One region of the Nonomuraea sp. NPDC049152 genome, then DNA from elsewhere that is predicted to be linked to it. Evidence: riboswitches for the same ligand, from Rfam matches in the RefSeq annotation. Region 1 holds a riboswitch; each other region holds the start of a gene.
The links. A riboswitch is a leader RNA that binds a small molecule or an ion and turns the genes downstream of it on or off. The one in region 1 is predicted to bind cobalamin.
Positions count from the first base shown of each region.

Region 1 (6,222 bases):
CGTCGCGTCCGCCGCCGCTGGGCAGCAGCGCCAGCGAGAAGTACGGCACGCCGGCCGGGTCCACGTCCTTCAGCGGCTCGATCCGCTGGTTCGCCGTGGTCGCCCGCTCGACGTACCACGCCTCGTCGAGGCGGCCCGCCTCGGCCAGCGCGTCGCGGACCTTCTCGAAGGTCCTGCCGAGCTTGAGCACGGCCACCGAGTCCGCGTTCCTCAGCTTCTCGGTGATGACGTCGGCGGGGAGCGTGCCGGGCAGCACGGTCAGCGTCTCCTCGTGCTCCACCAGCGGACGCCCGAGCACGGCCGCGGCGCCCGCCACCGAGGTGACGCCCGGCACCACCTCGGTCTCGTAGCGGTGGGCGAGCCGCTTGTGCATGTGCATGTAGGAGCCGTAGAAGAGCGGGTCGCCCTCGCACAGCACCACCACGTCCCTGCCCTCGTCCAGATGGGCCGCCAGACGTCGCGCGCACTCGGCGTAGAAGTCGTCGAGCGCGCCCTGGTAGCCGCCGGGATGGTCGGTGGTCTCCGTGGTCAGCGGGTACTTCAGCAGCTCCTCGACCTGCCCCTCCCGCATGTACGGCAGCGCGATCGAGCGCGCGATGCTCCTGCCGTGCCTGGCGCTGTGGTAGGCGATCACGCCCGCCTCGCCGATCAGCCTGGCCGCCTTGACCGTCACCAGCTCGGGGTCCCCAGGCCCCAGCCCCACCCCGAACAGCCGTCCCGCCACGCCGCTCACTCCTGTTCGCTCGCGATCGCGTTGACCGCGGCCGCCGCCATCGCACTGCCGCCTCTGCGACCGTGCACCACCAGGTACTCCAGATCGCTGCTCGCCAGCGCCTGCTTCGACTCCGCCGCCCCGATGAAGCCCACCGGGATGCCGAGCACCGCGGCCGGGCGGCCCGCGCCCTCCTCGACCAGCTCCAGCAGCCTGAACAGCGCGGTGGGCGCGTTGCCCACGGCGACGACGGCGCCGTCCAGCCGTTCGCGCCACAGCTCCACCGCCGCCGCGCTGCGCGTGGTGCCCATCCGCTCGGCCAGCTCGGGCACGCCCGGGTCGCCGAGCGTGCAGATCACCTCGTTGTCCTTCGGCAGGCGGGCCCTGGTGACGCCCGAGGCGACCATCATGGCGTCGCACAGGATCGGGGCGCCGCCGCGCAGGGCCGCTCTCGCCGCGGCGACCACGCCGGGCGAGTAGGCCAGGTCGGTGACCAGGTCGGTCATACCACAGGCGTGGATCATGCGGACGGCCACCTGGGCGACATCCGCGGGTAGTCCCGCGAGGTCGCTCTCGGCGCGGATGGTGGCGAACGAGCGCCGGTAGATCTCCGCGCCGTCGCGGATGTAGTCGGTCATTTCCCCTCTTCTTCGGTACGGCCTGCGACCCGGTAGCCGGTCGGAGTGGCGACGATGTCGACCACCTCTCCGGCGGGACGCCCGCAGCGCCGCTCGCACCCGGCCCAGTGGACGGGACGGGCCTCTGGTTCGTGGTCCGGCCGCTCCGCCCAGCGTCGCGCGTCGAGCTGGACGTCGGCCAAGGACTTCGCGCAGCCGGGGCGGCCCGTGCAGGCGCTTAGCCCGGCCCACGAGGTGCCGGGGACGGTGACCAGGCCCGCCTCGGTGAGCCTGTCCGCGACCGGTTGCACGGCATCGGGCGGCAGGCCGGGCAGGACGACGGTACGCCACGGCGTGACGCGGGCCTCGAGGGCGGCGTCGGCGAGCGCCGTGGCCTGGTGGGCGGACAGGCGGCCGAGCGGGACCACTACCTCGAGCGCGACAGCCCCGTCGACCTGCCGGAAAATCCCGGCATCATGCACCCGCACGCCTTCCGAGCCGGTCAGGCCGGGCTCTTCGGCCAGGTGGACCGCGGGCTGGGCGGGGCTCTCCTGGACCGCGTCGGTCAGGCGAGCCGCGAGCCGGGCGGGGCCTTCGGGGAGGTCGGTGACGCGCCACGCGGTGCCGTCGCTGAGCTCCATGAACGCGGTGGCGGCCGCGAGCATCAGCGCGACCACGTCGGACACGTCCACGGGCAGCCCGGGCCGTACGCCGCCGAGCAGCAGCACGCCGCCGGAGGGCGAGGTGGCGAGGAAGGTCACGTCGGCGCCGCAGGACAGGACGTCGCCGGTGCCGTCGTCCAGCGCGAAGAGGAAGCGGCCCGAGAGCGCGGCCAGCTCAGGGGTGCCGCACAGCCCTCTGTCCAGGGCGGCGACCAGCGGCCGGACGTCCACGAGGGACGAGGGGGCGCGACCCGCGAGGGGGGAGGCGAGGATGTTGCGCACCCGCTCGTGCGTGGCGGACGGCAGCAGCCCCGCCGCCGCCATCCGGGCCGCGAAGGCCGGCACGCTCGAAGGGTCCGAGGGGTCGGGGGCACGCAGGCCGCGGACCTGGACGTTCGCGCGGGAGGTCAGCTCGATCACGCCGGACCCGAGCTCGGCGGCGCAGGCGGCCAGCTCTCTCAGCTGGCCCGACGAGAGCGCGCCTCCCGGGATGCGGACCCTGGCGAGGGCGCCGTCCGCGGCGGTGTGGACCTGGAGAGCCCCAGGACACGCGTCAGGGCGCGCCTGGCCCGAAAAGTCGCCTATGTCCGCAGTTATGTCCACGCGGAGGATGGTAACCCGTCCAAAACCCTCTAGTCTGATCGCAGACGAGGGCGACGGAGGAAGCCGGTGCGAAGCCGGCGCGGTCCCGCCACTGTGACCGGGGAGCGAACCCCACCGCAGGCCACTGTCCGGAGACGGATGGGAAGGCCGGGGTGTGCGTCGATCCGGGAGCCAGGAGACTCCCGCACTCGTGACACCCGCGACCGGGGCGAGGACCCCGAGGGAGGAGTTCCCTGTGCCCGAGAGCACGGCCGTTCTGCTGCTGTCGACCTCCGACACCGACCTGCTCAGCGCGAGGGCGAGCGGCGCGCCGTACCGGCTGGGAAACCCCGCGAGGCTCACGGTCGACGACCTGCCCGCGCTGGTCGAGGGCACGGACCTGGTGGTGGTGCGGCTGCTCGGCGGGCGCAGGGCCTGGGAGGAGGGGCTCGACCACCTGCTCGCGGGGCCGCGCCCCGTCGTGGTGCTGGGCGGGGAACAGGCGCCCGACGCCGAGCTGATGGAGCTGTCCACGGTCAGCGGCGGCGTCTGCGCCGAGGCGCACGCCTACCTCGCCCACGGCGGCCCTGCGAACCTGGCCGAGCTGCACGCCTTCCTCTCCGACACGGTGCTACTGACCGGGCACGGGTTCGCCGCGCCCGAGCCGACCCCGACCTGGGGGCTGCTCGACAGGGAGCAGGCCGCCGAAGGTCCCGTCGTGGGCGTGCTCTACTACCGGGCGCACCACATGGCGGGCAACACCGGGTTCGTGCGGACGCTCTGCGACGCGATCGAGGAGGCGGGCGGGCGGGCGCTGCCGGTCTTCTGCTCCTCGTTGCGTACGGCGGAGCCCGAGCTGCTCGACACGCTGCGGAGGGCCGACGCGCTCGTGGTGACCGTACTGGCCGCGGGAGGCACGCGGCCCGCGACGGCGGGAGCGGGCGGCGACGACGCGGCGTGGGACGTGGGCGCGCTGGCCGAGCTCGACGTGCCGATCCTGCAGGGCCTCTGCCTGACCACGAGCAGGCAGGCGTGGGAGGAGAACGACGACGGCCTGTCGCCGCTCGACGCGGCCTCGCAGGTGGCGATCCCCGAGTTCGACGGGCGAATCATCACGGTGCCGTTCTCGTTCAAGGAGGTGGACGAGGACGGGCTGACCGTCTACGCGGCCGATCCCGAGCGGGCGGCCCGCGTGGCGGGCACCGCCGTACGGCACGCCAGGCTCAGGCACGTCCCGAACGCCGAGAAGAAGCTCGTGGTGATGCTGTCGGCCTATCCGACCAAGCACTCGCGCGTCGGCAACGCGGTCGGCCTCGACACGCCCGCGAGCACGGTGAAGCTGCTGGCCAGGCTGGCCGCCGAAGGCTACGACCTGGGCGAGGGCCTGCCCGGCGTCGCGGAGCGGGACGGCGACGCGCTCATCCACGCGCTCATCGCGGCGGGCGGCCAGGACCAGGAGTGGCTGACGGAGGAGCAGCTCGCCGCCAACCCGGTGCGCATCCCGGCCGCTGCGTACATCGCCTGGTACGACACGCTTCCCTGGGAGCTGCGCGAGGCGATGGAGCGGCACTGGGGGCCGCCGCCCGGCGAGCTGTTCGTGCACGAGGGCGACATCGTGCTCGCCGCGCTCCAGGCGGGCAACGTCGTGGTGATGGTGCAGCCGCCGCGAGGCTTCGGCGAGAACCCGATCGCGATCTACCACGACCCCGACCTGCCGCCCAGTCACCACTACCTGGCCGCCTACCGGTGGCTGTCGGCGGAGTTCGGCGCGCACGCGATGGTGCACGTCGGCAAGCACGGGAACCTGGAGTGGCTGCCGGGCAAGTCGGCGGGCATGTCGGCGGCGTGCGGGCCCGACGCGGCGCTGGGCGATCTGCCGCTGGTGTACCCGTTCCTGGTGAACGACCCCGGCGAGGGGACCCAGGCGAAGCGGCGGGCGCATGCCGTCCTGGTGGACCACATGGTGCCGCCGATGGCGCGCGCCGAGACCTACGGCGACATCGCGCGGCTGGAGCAGCTCCTGGACGAGCACGCCTCGATCGCGGCGATGGACCCGGCCAAGCTGCCCGCGATCAGGGCGCAGATCTGGACGCTGATCCAGGCGGCGCGACTCGACCACGACCTGGGGCTGGCCGACCGGCCGCACGACACGGAGTTCGACGACTTCCTGCTGCACGTGGACGGCTGGCTGTGCGAGGTGAAGGACGCGCAGATCCGCGACGGCCTGCACGTGCTGGGCGCGGCGCCCGAGGGTGCGGTGCGGGTCGACCTGGTACTGGCGATGCTGCGGGCCAGGCAGATGTGGGCGGGCACCGAGACGCTGCCTGGGCTGCGGGAGGCGCTGGGGCTCGCGGAGGACGGTACGGCGAGCCTGGCCTGCGTGGACGCGGCAGAGTCGACGGCCAGGGCGCTCGTGGAAGGCATGGAGGCCCGCGGATGGGACGTGACGGCGGCCCGCGAGGTCGCCGCGTCCATCGCGGAGGAGCGGCGGGAGCTGGTGGTGCGGATCCTGGAGTTCGCCGCCACCGAGGTCGTCCCCAGGCTGGCGAGGACCGTCGACGAGCTCGACCATCTCCTGCACGCGCTCGACGGCGGCTACGTCCCCGCGGGCCCCAGCGGCTCCCCGCTGCGCGGCCTGATCAACGTGCTCCCCACCGGCAGGAACTTCTACTCAGTCGACCCGCGTGCCGTGCCCAGCAAGCTGGCGTGGGAGACCGGCCAGGCGATGGCCGAGTCGCTTCTGGCCCGCTACCGCGCCGACACCGGCGAGTGGCCTCGCTCGGTCGGCCTGTCGGTGTGGGGGACCAGCGCCATGCGTACGGCGGGCGACGACGTCGCCGAGGTCCTCGCGCTGCTGGGGGCCAGGCCGGTGTGGGACGACGCGTCCAGGAGGGTCACCCGCCTGGAACCGATCCCGCTCGGCGAGCTCGCCAGGCCGCGCATCGACGTCACGATCCGCATCAGCGGCTTCTTCCGCGACGCCTTCCCGCACGTCGTGGCCATGCTGGACGACGCCGTGCGCATGATCGCCGCCCTGGACGAGCCCGACGAGGACAACTACGTCCGCGCCCACGTCGCCGCCGACCTCGGGACGCACGGCGACGAGCGCCGGGCCACGATGCGCGTCTTCGGCTCCCGTCCTGGCGCGTACGGCGCGGGCCTGCTCCCCCTGCTCGACAGCCGCAACTGGCGGGACGACGCCGACCTGGCCGAGGTCTACGCGGTGTGGGGCGGTTTCGCCTACGGCCGCGACCTGGACGGCGTGCCCGCCCGTCAGGACATGGAGAGCGCCTACCGGCGGATCGCGGTGGCGGCCAAGAACATCGACACCCGCGAGCACGACATCGCCGACTCCGACGACTACTTCCAGTACCACGGGGGGATGGTGGCCACCGTACGGGCGCTGACGGGACGCGCGCCCGCCGCCTACGTGGGCGACAGCACCCGCCCCGACGCCGTGCGCACGCGTACGCTGTCGGAGGAGACGTCGCGGATCTTCAGGGCGCGCGTGGTGAACCCGAACTGGCTGGCCGCGATGCGGCGGCACGGCTACAAGGGCGCGTTCGAGCTGGCCGCGACCGTCGACTACCTGTTCGGCTACGACGCCACGACAGGTGTGATCGCGGACTGGATGTACGACAAGCTCACG
Region 1 is NZ_JBEZDO010000017.1:74,793-81,014, reverse strand. Features, by position in the region: gene AB0B45_RS28455 (precorrin-2 C(20)-methyltransferase) at 1-724, opposite strand, end outside; gene AB0B45_RS28450 (precorrin-8X methylmutase) at 730-1,350, opposite strand; gene cobG (precorrin-3B synthase) at 1,347-2,594, opposite strand; cobalamin riboswitch at 2,612-2,797, shown strand; gene cobN (cobaltochelatase subunit CobN) at 2,830-6,222, shown strand, end outside.

Region 2 (6,222 bases), on a different contig from region 1:
AGTGACTGCGACTGGTCGATGTACGGCGTCCGCGCCGCCGCCAGGTCGATGAGCGCCTTCTGCGGCAGCTCCCACGCCGTCCGGTACAGCGTCTTGAGCTCCGCCGGAATCCCCTGGATGTCCTGGATCGAGCCGTCGGCGCGCTTCACCGCGTCGCGCATCTCCTGCGTCCAGAGGCCGAGGCGCTGCAGGTCCGCGACCAGATACCGGTTGACCTGCAGGAACTCACCCGACAGGGTCTCGCGCTTGAAGATGTTCGACACCTGTGGCTCGATGCACTCGTAGCAGCCCGCGATGGAGGCGATCGTCGCCGTCGGCGCGATGGCGATCATGAGGGAGTTGCGCAGTCCCGTCCTGTCGATCTTGGCGCGCAGGGCCGTCCACTCGGGCGTGCCGCCGACGCCGTAGTGGTCGGGGTGCAGCACGCCCTGCGCAGCCCTGGTGTCGCCGTAGGAGGGGTGGCGCCCGCGCTCGACGGCCAGGTCGGCGGAGGTGTCGTAGGCGGCCAGCGCGATCTCCTCGGCGATGCGCGTCGACAGCGCCAGCGCCTCAGGGGAGTCGAACGGCAGGCGCAGCGAGAAGAACACGTCGGCCAGACCCATCACGCCGAGCCCGATGGGCCGCCAGCGCAGGTTGGCGGTCTCGGCCTCAGGCGTCGGGTAGAAGCCCAGGTCGATCGTCTTGTCCAGGAAGCGCACGGCGGTCCTGACGGTGGCGCGCAGCCGGACCCAGTCCATGGTGCCGCCCGCCAGGTGGGCGGCCAGGTTGATCGAGCCGAGGTTGCAGACGGCGGTCTCGCCGTCGCTGGTGACCTCGAGGATCTCGGTGCAGAGGTTGGACAGGTGGATGACGTTCTCCGGGCGCGCCGTCTGGTTGGAGGCGCGGTTGGCGGCGTCCTTGAAGGTCATCCAGCCGTTGCCGGTCTGCGCGAGCGTACGCATCATCCGGCCGTAGAGGGTGCGCGCGGGGATCTGACGGGTGTGGAGGCCCGCCGCCTCCGCGGCCCGGTAGGCGTCGTCGAAGGCCTCGCCGTACAGGTCGGTGAGGTGCGGCACCTGCTTCGGGTCGAACAGCGACCACGGCTGGTCGGCCTCGACGCGGCGCATGAACTCGTCGGGCACCCAGTTGGCGAGGTTGAGGTTGTGGGCGCGGCGGGCCTCCTCGCCGGTGTTGTCGCGCAGTTCGAGGAACTCCTCGATGTCGGCGTGCCAGGTCTCCAGGTAGACGCAGGCCGCGCCCTTGCGGCGGCCGCCCTGGTTGACGGCGGCGACGCTGGAGTCGAGCGTGCGCAGCCAAGGGACGATGCCGTTGGAGTGGCCGTTCGTGCCGCGGATCAGCGAGCCGCGCGAGCGGACCCTGGTCCAGGCGATGCCGATGCCGCCGGCGTACTTCGACAGCCTGGCGACCTGGCCGTAGCGCTCGTAGATCCCTTCCAGCTCGTCACGCGGCGAGTCCAGCAGGAAGCAGGACGACAGCTGGGCGCGGCGGGAGCCCGAGTTGAACAGGGTGGGCGAGCTGGGCAGGTACGACAGCGTGGACATCAGCGCGTACAGCTCTGCGGCCTCGGCCACCGATACGACAAGGCCGCACGCGACGCGCAGCATGAAGTGCTGCGGGCGTTCGAGCACGTCGCGCGTCTCGGGGTGGCGCAGCAGGTAGCGGTCGTAGACGGTGCGCAGGCCGAAGTACTCGAACCTGTCGTCGGCGCTCTCGTCCACCAGCGCGTCGAGGGCCGCGGCGTTGGCCGCCACGAAGGCGGCGAGGCCGTCCTGGAGCAGGCCCGCGGCGTGGGTGGCCGCGATCGACTCGGAGAAGGTCCGCACGCCGTGCGCGGCCGCCTCGTCCGCGATCTCCTCGGCCAGCAACCTGGCGGCGACCCTGGAGTTCTCCGGATCGGCGATCACTCTCGCGGCGGCCTCCTCGATGGCCAGCCGGCGATCCACCTCTACGATCTGCGTCACGCTCTCTCCTCGCGAGCTCGCCCCCGTGAGGGCAGGCGAGGAGAGCACGCGGGCATGCCGCGAGGCCCCCTGGCCCTCCCTCGAGGCCTTGGACAGGTCACACCGCTGGCAGGTCTTCGGACTCGCGGGCGTACGTCAGCTTCCTACTGGCCGTCGCTTCCCAGACCATGGGCCCAGTGCTTCGTGACGGCGGTCGTTCCCGCTCACCGCTGCGGGGCAGCGCCGGAATCTCACCGGCTTCCCTTTTGCTTCGCCCTGCTCGGGCGAACCAGCGACGACCAGGATCCTACATCTAGTGGCCGCGGACGCAACTACCCCAACAAGTTGTGTCGATCAGGCCGAGGTCCTTGAGCACTTCGCGGGTCCTCGAGATCTCGGACGCGAGCCACACCCCGAAGTCGTCGCCGCTGAGCGGGAGGGGCTTCCATCCCCTCGTACGGCAGGCGTCCAGCCACTGCGCCGACTCGGCGATCTCGTCGAGCACCTCGACCGCCTGGGCGCGTTCGCGCTCGCCCATCTCCGGGGGCCCGAGCACCCCGCACCAGTCGGCGAAGTCGACCCGCACGCCCGACTCCAGCAGGGTCGGCGCCTCGAGACCCTCGACCCGTTCGGCCGAGGAGACGGCCAGCGCCCTGACCCGCCCCTTGTCGAGGCGCTTGCGCCACTCGCCGAGCGGGCCCGCGGCGACGCCCACCCTGCCCGCCAGCAGCGCCTCGGCCGCGTCGGCCGTGGTCGGGTAGCCCGCGTAGTCGAGCACTCTGGCGTCCGCGCCGAGACCGCGCGCGACCAGCCCGAACAGCAGGTGGTCGGACTCCCCCTGCGGCCTGCCGCCCAGCACGGTGCCGCCGGGCTCGGCGATCAGCCGCCGCGCGAAGTCGTCGAATGCGCGAAAGAGGGAGGCACTCGCGACGACCAGGACCTCGACGTCTCCGACCAGCCTGGCCAGCGGGGTTCCCGTCGTCTTCGACCTGGCCATCTCTGCGGCGGCGAGCGTGGACAGGCCCGTCACCGTGAGCTGGGTCCCGCCGGCCACCACGCCGTCGCGCTTGAGCTGGCCGGCGAGAGCCCTGGCGATGGGGATCCAGGCCTCGCCGCCGGGCACGACGGAGAAGCTCGGGGCCTGTCGCGTGGCCGTACCGCAGCCCGCCAGGCATGCCAGCGTGGCCAGCGCTCCCGCCACGAACTCCCGACGGCGCATGCGCGGCCCCTCCCCCGTCTCCTCCAACCACTGCTACACCATGTTATTGACAGGGCACAGAGAGTCACGCCTCGGGGGTGGAAAGGTCGGCGGGGACGGCGAGCAGGCGGAGGTGGAGGGGCCTGGCCTCCTGGGGGGCGTCGGCGGCGCGACGGCTGTACTTCTTCAGTAGCAGCATGTACTCCTCGAAGAAGGCCTCCAGCTCGCTCAGCGTCATTCGGCCGAGGCCGCGCGACACCTTCACCCACGCCGGGTCGGCCTGGTAGGCGGCGGGCAGGAGCTCCAGGAGGATCCCCTTGTCCTCCTCTAGCCCGATCCGATGGAACTCGGCCAGGACCGGGCGGTCCTCGGGCGCGAGCTGGGCGGGGTGGGGCAGCCTGATGTCCCCCGTCTCCGCCTTCCGCCACCACCGCTCGCGTCCGGCCGACCGCTCGGGGATCTCCTCGATGAACCCGTACTTCTCGAGCTGGCGCAGGTGGTAGCTGGTCGTGCCGGTCTTGGCGTCGAGCAGCGAGCCGAGCGTCGTGGACGTGGCCGGACCGTGCAGGCCCAGGTGACGGAGCATGGCCCGGCGCATCGGGTGGGCCAGCGCCTTCAGCTTGCCTGGATCGTCAAGAACCCATGGCTCCTCATCCTTCATGACGATCACCCTAGTCCTCCAGAAGGATTTCTGCAGACACCTCTTTGCCGATAAGTCTCTGCAGAGTATGTTCGGCGACATGAAGCGATTCGTGATCACAGCGATGGCCGTGCTGATGGCGCTGGCCGTACCGGCGGCGGCGCAGGCCGCGCCGACCGGAGCACCGGCGCCTCCCGTGCCGGTGCCCGCCGACCTGGCCGCGACGGAGGTGAGCTTCGCGGGCAGCGGAGGTCTCACCCTGCACGGGACGGTCCTGTCCCCCAAGGACGGACGCGGCGCACGGCCCGGGATGGTGCTCGTGCACGGCGCGGGCGAGGGCACGCCCAGGACCAAGCTCATGACCGAGGCCGTGGAGTTCGCCAGGCGCGGCATGGCGGTGCTGGTCTACGACAAGCGCAGCGTGGGCTACTCGATGTTCGTGCGGTCCTACTCGCAGCTGGCCGACGACGCCCTCGGCGCGGTGGCGGCGCTGCGCCGCCAGCCGAGTGTGAATCCGGCCGGGGTCGGGCTGTGGGGGCTGAGCGAGGGCGGATGGGTGGTGCCGCTGGCCGCCTCCCGCTCCGCGGACGTCGCGTTCGCGGTGCTGGTCGGCGCCAACTCCCACCAGCCGCTGCGCCAGCAGGCGTGGGCGGTGTCGGCGGGCCTGCGCAAGGCGGGCGTGTCGGGCTCGCTGCCCGACAGGGCGGTGCCGACGTTGTACCGGGCGATCGCCGACGGCGGGCTGTACCCCGAGCCCTGGTACGACCCGCTGCCCGTGCTGCGGAGGGTCCGGCAGCCTGTACTGGCGATCTGGGGCACGAACGACCTGCTCACCCCGCCCAAGGAGAGCCCTCCGCTGATGGCGGGGACCCTGGCGGAGGGCGGCAACGAGCACGTGACGCTGCGCCTGTTCCCCGGCGCGGACCATGCCGCCCATCAGAGCCCCGACGGCGGCGTCACCAGGCTGCCCGAGCTGGCCCCCGGCTACCCCGACCTGGTGGGCTCATGGGTGTCGGACGTCGCCGCGGGGCGCGCGCCCCTGTCGAGCCCGCCGGAGGCGACCACGCGGGCGCAGCAGGCGTCGGCGACCATCGCGGTGCCGACGCCGTCCTGGTGGGAGTCGGCGCCCGTGCAGACCGCCGCGCTCCTGCTGTTCCTGGTCGCCTTCCTCGGCTATCCGCTCGCCGCCGGCGTCCGCCGGATCAGGGGCACGGGGGTGGCGTCGAGCGCCGCGCCCAGGCTGCTGGCGGGCTCGGGGCTGGCCGTGGTGGCCGGTGGCTTCGGCTACCTGATGTTCCTGATGAGGACGGGCGGCAAGCTGGCCGAGCCCGGACCGGTCCTGGCGGGACGGCCCGTGCTCTGGCTGCTGCTGCAGGCGCTGACGGTCGCCGTCGCCGTCGCCACCGTGCTGACCGCGCGCGCCTGGCGGAGGGCCGAGCGGCGCTCCGAGCGGGTACGGCTCGGCCTGCTCGTCACGGCGGGCGCGGTCATGATCCCCTGGGCCCTCTACTGGGGCCTGCTGCTCCCCTGAGGGCCTCCCTCTCGTTCCGCCTACTCCACGGTGACGCTCTTGGCCAGGTTGCGCGGCTTGTCGACGTCGCGCTCCAGGGCCACGGCCGCGTGGTAGGCCAGCAGCTGCAGCGGGATCGTGAGCAGGATCGGGTCAAGCTCGATCTCGTTCTTCGGAATCACGATCACGTCGTCGGCCAGCTTGGCGTCGGGCTCGCGATGGCCGATCATGAGCACCCGCCCGCCGCGCGCCCTGATCTCGCCCAGCGTGGTGAGGTTCTTGTCGAGCAGCTCGTCGTCCGGGACGATCGCCACGGTCGGCAGCTCGGGCCCGATCAGCGCGAGCGGCCCGTGCTTGAGCTCGCTGGCCGGGTAGGCCTCGGCGTGGATGTAGGAGATCTCCTTGAGCTTCTGCGCACCCTCGCGGGCCACCGGGTAGCCCCGCACCCTGCCGACGAACATCATGCTCGGGTGCACCGCGTACTTCCTGGCCAGTTCGGCGATGCGGTCGCCCTGCTTGAGGATCTTCTCGATCTGCGTCGGCAGCTCGCGCAGTCCTTCGACGATGCGGCGGCCGTCGGCGGGCGACAGGTCGTGCACCCGCCCGAAGTGCAGGGCGAGCAGGGCGAAGGCGACCGCGGTCGAGGTGAACGCCTTGGTGGAGGCCACCGACACCTCGGGGCCCGCGTGCAGGTAGATGCCGCCGTCGACCTCCCTGGCGATCGCGCTGCCCACGGCGTTGACGATGCCGATGACCCGGCCGCCCTTGCGCTTGAGCTCCTGCACGGCCGCCAGCGTGTCGTAGGTCTCGCCCGACTGGCTGATCGCGACGTAGAGGGTGTCGGGGTCGACGACCGGGTTGCGGTAGCGGAACTCGCTGGCGGGCTCGGCGTCCGCGGGGATGCGGGCCAGCTCCTCGATCAGCTGGGCGCCGA
Region 2 is NZ_JBEZDO010000036.1:71,058-77,279, reverse strand. Features, by position in the region: gene AB0B45_RS43065 (ribonucleoside-diphosphate reductase subunit alpha) at 1-1,961, opposite strand, end outside; cobalamin riboswitch at 2,051-2,249, opposite strand; gene AB0B45_RS43060 (tripartite tricarboxylate transporter substrate-binding protein) at 2,254-3,159, opposite strand; gene AB0B45_RS43055 (helix-turn-helix domain-containing protein) at 3,224-3,799, opposite strand; gene AB0B45_RS43050 (alpha/beta hydrolase) at 3,879-5,309, shown strand; gene glmS (glutamine--fructose-6-phosphate transaminase (isomerizing)) at 5,330-6,222, opposite strand, start outside.
Region 2: it holds a riboswitch for cobalamin, as region 1 does, so the genes downstream of both, AB0B45_RS43065 (ribonucleoside-diphosphate reductase subunit alpha) here and cobN (cobaltochelatase subunit CobN) in region 1, are expected to answer to the same signal.

Region 3 (6,222 bases), on a different contig from region 1:
GGCTTGTTGCAGTCGATCGCCCAGATGGGCCTGCCGCCGTTGTCGTCGACGGTCAGGCAGCCGCCTTGTGGGTAGCCGTGGGTCATGTTGTAGACGTTCTTGATGCTGTACCAGCCGTCTCCTTCGGGGTCGATGAAGCGCCACAGCTGGGTGGGGCCGTGGTGGACGCGTTTGTCCTCGACCCGCCAGTTGTTCGGGATGACTTCCAGGACGTTGCCGGTGGCGGGGACCTCGATTTCCCAGGTGCCGTCGCCCTTGTCCCACACGGTGCGTCTGCCGAGGGAGAAGCCGCCTTGTGCGGTGATGGTCAGCTGCTTGCCGTGCTCGAGACGGTTACCCGGAACGGGCTTGGAGCCGTCGCCGCCGCCCTGGCATCCGTCCTCCAGGTCCTCATCCCCGCAGTCCGGCTTGTTCTCGACGCCGTAGGGGGCGAATGTCACACTGGTCTGCCAGTCGTTGCAGCCGCCGGCGCCGCAGGACCCGAGATAGTCGTCCTCTCTGACCTGGACGCCGTCGTCGGCGCGGTTGGCCGTCTCTGGCTCGATCCACTGGATCCGGTCGCGCTGGCCCTTACGTCCCTTGAGCGTGGCTTCGCCCTTCTCGAAGATGGCGATGCTGTAGGAGAACGTCTGCTGGGTGCCGTCCGCGCCGAGGTCGACCGTTTCCTGCTCGAGGATCGGCCTGCCGTCGGGGCAGTCGTCGCACCGCAGCTTGCTCAGGTCGACTCGGCTGTCGTCGGCGATGAGCACGTGGTATCCGAACGGGAGCTGGTCGTCGACCCCTGGACCGTCGTTGTTCCAGACGTCGTCAAGGACCGCCCGCATGTACTCTCGGCGATCATTCGCCTTCTGGGCCTCGTTCTTGAAGTGCCGCACGATGGCCTTGATGAGCTCTTTGGCCAGTCGGCGGCCGATCTTGGCCACGACAACCGGCAGGATGCGTTGCTGAACTCCGGCATTGACCTGGGCCGTGGCGGCCTGTGCCGTACCCGCGGCCCCGAATACCAGGCTCGCGCCCACGATGATGCCGACGAGCGCGCCGGCGATGCTTCGTTTCACTTGTGTCCACTCCTCGAGAACGGGATCTTTCTCGCTGGAGAGTCCACAAGATTCGCCTTGACAGCTGATTACTCGGTGATAGGTGAGCAGGTCCGCGAAGTCGACACAACGTCTATCCGCAGTCCAAGGACGAGGCCGTGTTCACCACCCTGGCGGAGATCGTCGCCTGGTGCGCCCGCTGGGGCCGGTAGCCGACGGGGCCGCCGTTGCGTCAGATCTCCCGGGTGATCGTCGAGGTCGGCCGGTCGAGCCGCCTGGCGATCTCGGCCTAGGAGAGCCCGTCGGCGAGTCCGGCCGCGATGCGCTCGCGGTCCTGCTGGGTCAATCGTCCTCCTGGTATGCCACCAGTGTTGCCTTCGCCGCCATTCATGCATCGAGATCCCTCCGGCGCCGCCCGGCGAGTGCCCGCATCCGAGCCATCGGTGAGCGTGCCATCGCGACCTTGAAGACCTGGAAGGTCCTGACCAAGCTGCGCTGCTGCCCACATCGCTCGACCGCACTCGTGCAGGATTCTGACGCCTCGGCGGATACATCAAAGATCATGCTTGAGGCACCTGTGGGAGATGATCCGCACTCGATGGTTACGAACGTGGACTCGCCGCGTTGGTGATTGGAGTCGATGGTTCGATACGCATCGGCGATGGGCTTGTATGAGCGGATCTCACGGTCAGTCGATCGCAGCAGGGCAGGCGGCTGGCGGTGCGCCAGGAGTTCGGTGACGCCACGTCGCTCTGCCGGTGCATGTGCGAGACGGGCGCCACTTGGTCGCTGATCACCTGCTATCGAACGGTTGGTCCCGGTGTGCGACGATGAGCGCTGAAGACGAGCGCGGACTGAGGAAGCCGGTGTGAATCCGGCGCGGTCCCGCCACTGTGATCGGCGAGCGAGTCCCGCACAAGGTCACTGCCCCGGCAACGGGGTGGGAAGGCCGGGATGAGTGTTGACCCGAGAGCCAGGAGACTCACGCGGTCGCCTCCTCAAGGAAATTGGGGCGGATCTCCCCAAGAGAGGATGGCTTGTGAGCATGACTGGCTCTCTCCTGGGATTCCGCACCGTCACGCGCTGTGATCGTTGTCGCGGAACGGCGGTCGCAGCCTTCTCCCAGGAGTCTCCCGATGGGTCTTACCCGCCCGCTCGACGGCGCGTTAGTCGCGCCGATGACACTGCGCCTTCACCGACTGTGCGCGGGATACCCGGGACGCCGGGTCCTCGAAGACCTTTACACGAGTGCGGAACCGGGCGAGTTGACTGTGCTGATCGGGCAGAACGGCACGGGCAAGTCCACGTTGTTGCGGACCATGGCCAGTCTGCAGCCGGGTCTGGCCGGTGAGGTGCTCATCGGCGAGGTCACCGTCGGCTCGGTTCCGGCCGCCGACCTGGCTCGCAGGCTGGCCACCGTCCTGACAGAACGTGATCTTCCTGCGTTGTTCTCTGCGCGGGAGGTCGCCGGGCTCGGCCGCCACCCGCACACCGGCTTCACCGGACGGCTCGGCCCGGCCGACCGCGAGATCGTCGCCTGGGCGCTGGACGCGGTCCGTGCCGGGCACCTGGCCGACCGGCAGGTGAGCGAGCTGTCGGACGGCGAGCGCCAGCGGGTACTGATCGCCCGCGCGCTGGCCCAGCAGCCGTCGGTGATCCTGCTGGATGAGCCGACGGCGTTCCTGGACGTCACCTCACGGGTGGCGCTGATGGGTCTGCTGCGCAAGCTGGCCAGGGAGCGGGAGCTGGTCATCGTGGTCTCCACCCACGATCTGGAACTGGCGCTGCGCGTGGCCGACCGCGTGTGGTTGCTGGGGCCGGACGGCGTCCTGCACACCGGCACCCCGGAGGAGCTGACCGCGCGCGGCCTGATCGGGGAGTGCTTCGACGACGACGAACTGGCCTTCGACCCGGCGGCCGGGGTGTTCGCCCTGCGACCGGCGAGCGCCAGGCGCGCCCGCCTGCCCGACGACCCGCTCCTGGAACGGGCTCTGGCCAGGGAGGGCTGGCGTGCGGACGCCGAAGGCCAAGCGTGGCTGGCCGTCGACAGCACCGAGCACGGATACCGGGTCGCCTACGACGGCCGGAAGATCGCCTTCGCCACGGTCGCCGAGGTCGCGGCCTGGGCCAGGCAAGTGGACGGCGAGCCCGGCCTGCTGCCCGCCGATCACGGCGCTCTGGCTGTGGCTGTCGCCGACGTGAGCACCGTCGGCGGCTACTTCGAGCTGGAGCTCGGCCCTGTGGAACCAGGCTGGTTCGCTTTCATGGACCCCTCAGCGCTGGCCGAGCGGATCGAGGAGGTCGCGGAAGCCCTTGGCGCCAAGGAGACCAGGGTCGCCGCGTCCATCCTGTTCCAGGGGCTGGCGGCGAGGTTGTGGTCACCGGTCGTCGGCGCGGCCGTGGCCCACGACCTGCTCCTCGACCTGGAGCACCTGTACTGGCGCCCGGCGCCCAGCGGACCTCTCCCGCTCAGGGCCCACCCCTTGGCCGGATGGCGCACCGCCCCTCCCGGTCTGATCTACCGCACCGTCGTCACCGACCTGCTCGAACCGCTCACCGCCATGGTGAGCGGCATCGTCAAACTCGCCCCAGGGCTGCTCTGGGGCAACGCCGCGTCCGCGCTGGCGGGCACCGTCCGCGCCCTGGCCCGCCAGCGACCGGAACTGACCGCCAAGGCCGTGATGCTCGGCCGCGAACTCCTGGAGACCGGACTTCTGCGCGGCACCGGAGAGCTGGCCGAACCCGCCCCCGGCCACCCCTTCTTCGTACGGCGCAGCTGCTGCCTCTACTACCGCCTGCCCGACGGCGGCAAGTGTGGCGACTGCGCGCTGATCCCCACCCAGACCCGCCAACAGCAATGGGCGCGAGAAACGCGAGGCACATCGTGAGTCACACCGTCGTCGAAGAGCAGGGCACAGGCACACTGCACGTGTGGCCGCTGCCTACGGACGAGGAGACCCTTCTCGCCCTGGTCACCGACCTGTTCGAGCGCCACTGGGAGCACATCTGGTTCGGCGTGATCGTGCAGGGCGCGGCCTGGGAGGTCGCCGCACCCAACGCCCCGGAGCGCATCAGCGTCTTCGACGGCTACGTCACCGTCGACTTCGGCCGCTGGCACTTCCACCTGTGCATCGGCGAGCACACCGCCAGCGGACCGGAGCTCGGCGCGATCCGCCGCTGCTCACGCGCCGAGCTGTATCGGTCGATCACCTCCGACGGCAGCCCGGCCTCCTGGGGCATGCGGATGTTCAACGGCCGAGGCGACCAGCTCATGACCGTGCTGCTGCCCAACCCGTTCCTCACCGACCGCCAGCAGATTCTCGACGAGCCCGACTTCGATCGGCTGGCCGCCTGGGACGAACTGCGCGCGAAATATCTCGGCCTGGAGCCCGACCCGCTCGACCGCACCGGCAAGGGGTTCAAGCACGCATGAGCAGGGTGACCATCTGCCGCGACTGCTGCTGCGGATCCGTGCGAAAGGTGCCGGGCCTCGACCACGAAGAGCAGGTCCGGCGCCTGTCCGAGCTCGTCGAGGTGCGCGTCAGCGACTGCCTGGACATCTGCGAGCAGGCCAACGTCATCGTCGTCCAGCCCAGCCCCGAAGGGCGACGAGCAGGTGGCCGTCCGGTCTGGCTCGGCCTGGTCAACCAGGCCGACGCGGTGGACGACATCGTGGCATGGGTGAAGGCAGGCGGTCCCGGACTGGCCGAACCACCCGCCATCCTCGACCTCTACCTCATCTCACCGCCCCGCAGAAACGAGACAAGGTCGGCATAAAAGCCGACAACCTCCACAGCTGTTCGCTAGCCCTACCCGATGGGTTTTGACGCGGTACAGGCTCATGAGGTGCGGGTCAGTTTCTCAGACGTCCTGAGGAACTTCGTGCCGTTCCACTTGTAGGTCTGGCGGACGATCAGATCGGGGCAGCAGTTGGGAGCCCGGTCGCTGACGACCTGGCCGCGTAGGTGTACTTGTCCGTGCCGGATGGTGACGTTCTGGGACTTGAAGTAGCGGTTCTTGCCCAACGCGCCGATCAGGCGGGGGGCTGAGCGTTTGGAGGCGCCGTCGTAAACGAAGGAAATTACGGGATTGCCCGACGTAGGGCTCGGGCAAGACGAAACGACCACGGTCTCGGGCTGTCCGTCACGCGTGAGGTCGCCTACAGCGGCGACGCGGGCGCGCACGACATACCAGGTGTCGTTCGGCCGTGGCTTGGGGCAGTGCAGCGCCCGCTCCACCACGGCCGCCCAGTCGATCCCGTCGAAGCGGTTCGTCGCCTGGTCGGTCTCTTCGAAGGCGGCGGCCGTGGCTGGAACCGCCGTACTGTCCGCTGTGGCGGTGCCCATGGCGAGGATCGGTGCCAGTGATGTCGAGATGGCGACGGTCCCCGCCCAGGCGCGGAGTCGGCGGGCCATCGGGCTGCTCTTGTGTTCGGCGCGTGAGTTCATGACCATTCCGATGCAAGGAACGCCGGAGAAGTTCGCTCGCCACTTCCAGGGCGGCGCCATATCGGTGAGGCGGCAGCTCCCGCCACCACGTGTTTAGGGACGCTTGATCCACACCGAGTCGGCACAGGTACGCTCGCCCTTGCCCTTCAGGGTCATACACAACTTGAACACGTCGATCCGGCTGAAGAACGTGCTGTCCGTCCCGCAGCCCGCGCGCGGGCCGTTGGAATCGGGCACGGTGTAGATGCCGAGCATCGAGGTGGCGTATTCACCGTCGATGGCGTAGCCGTCAACGTGCAGGTCACACACGGTGATGTGGCTGCGTGACGACGACGGCATACCGACCCTCTGGCGACGCGTGAAAACGGACTCACCTCGAGGCCCTGCGGGGCTATAGCGGAGGGGTGCTGAGCGTGGAGGACTGGGTGGAGACGTCGTCACGTCGGGGCTGAGGCGTTTGTGTCAGGAGTACCAGTCGCCGGCGGTCTCCTGGATCACCTTGCTGTTGCCACGCATGGACACGCCCACCGTGAGGACGGCCGTGACGGACTTCGGGTCGTTGAGCAGGCTGAAGATGTGGAACGAGCCGCCGTCGGTGGTGCGGAAGCCGTACGGGCGGCTGTGGGAGTGGTAGCCCATGTATATGCCCTTGGAGACCGTGCGGTAGGCGATCCTGCTGTAGTTGTCCTTGGCCAGCCGGTAGCCGTTCCTGCCCTCCTGCTCGTGGATGTCGTAGT
Region 3 is NZ_JBEZDO010000060.1:7,519-13,740, forward strand. Features, by position in the region: gene AB0B45_RS50080 (hypothetical protein) at 1-1,058, opposite strand, end outside; partial or broken gene AB0B45_RS50085 (helix-turn-helix domain-containing protein) at 1,273-1,398, opposite strand; partial or broken gene AB0B45_RS50090 (hypothetical protein) at 1,456-1,668, shown strand; cobalamin riboswitch at 1,841-2,042, shown strand; gene AB0B45_RS50095 (ATP-binding cassette domain-containing protein) at 2,174-3,925, shown strand; gene AB0B45_RS50100 (hypothetical protein) at 3,922-4,470, shown strand; gene AB0B45_RS50105 ((2Fe-2S) ferredoxin domain-containing protein) at 4,467-4,814, shown strand; gene AB0B45_RS50110 (hypothetical protein) at 4,877-5,545, opposite strand; gene AB0B45_RS50115 (hypothetical protein) at 5,579-5,794, opposite strand; gene AB0B45_RS50120 (hypothetical protein) at 5,948-6,222, opposite strand, start outside.
Region 3: it holds a riboswitch for cobalamin, as region 1 does, so the genes downstream of both, AB0B45_RS50095 (ATP-binding cassette domain-containing protein) here and cobN (cobaltochelatase subunit CobN) in region 1, are expected to answer to the same signal.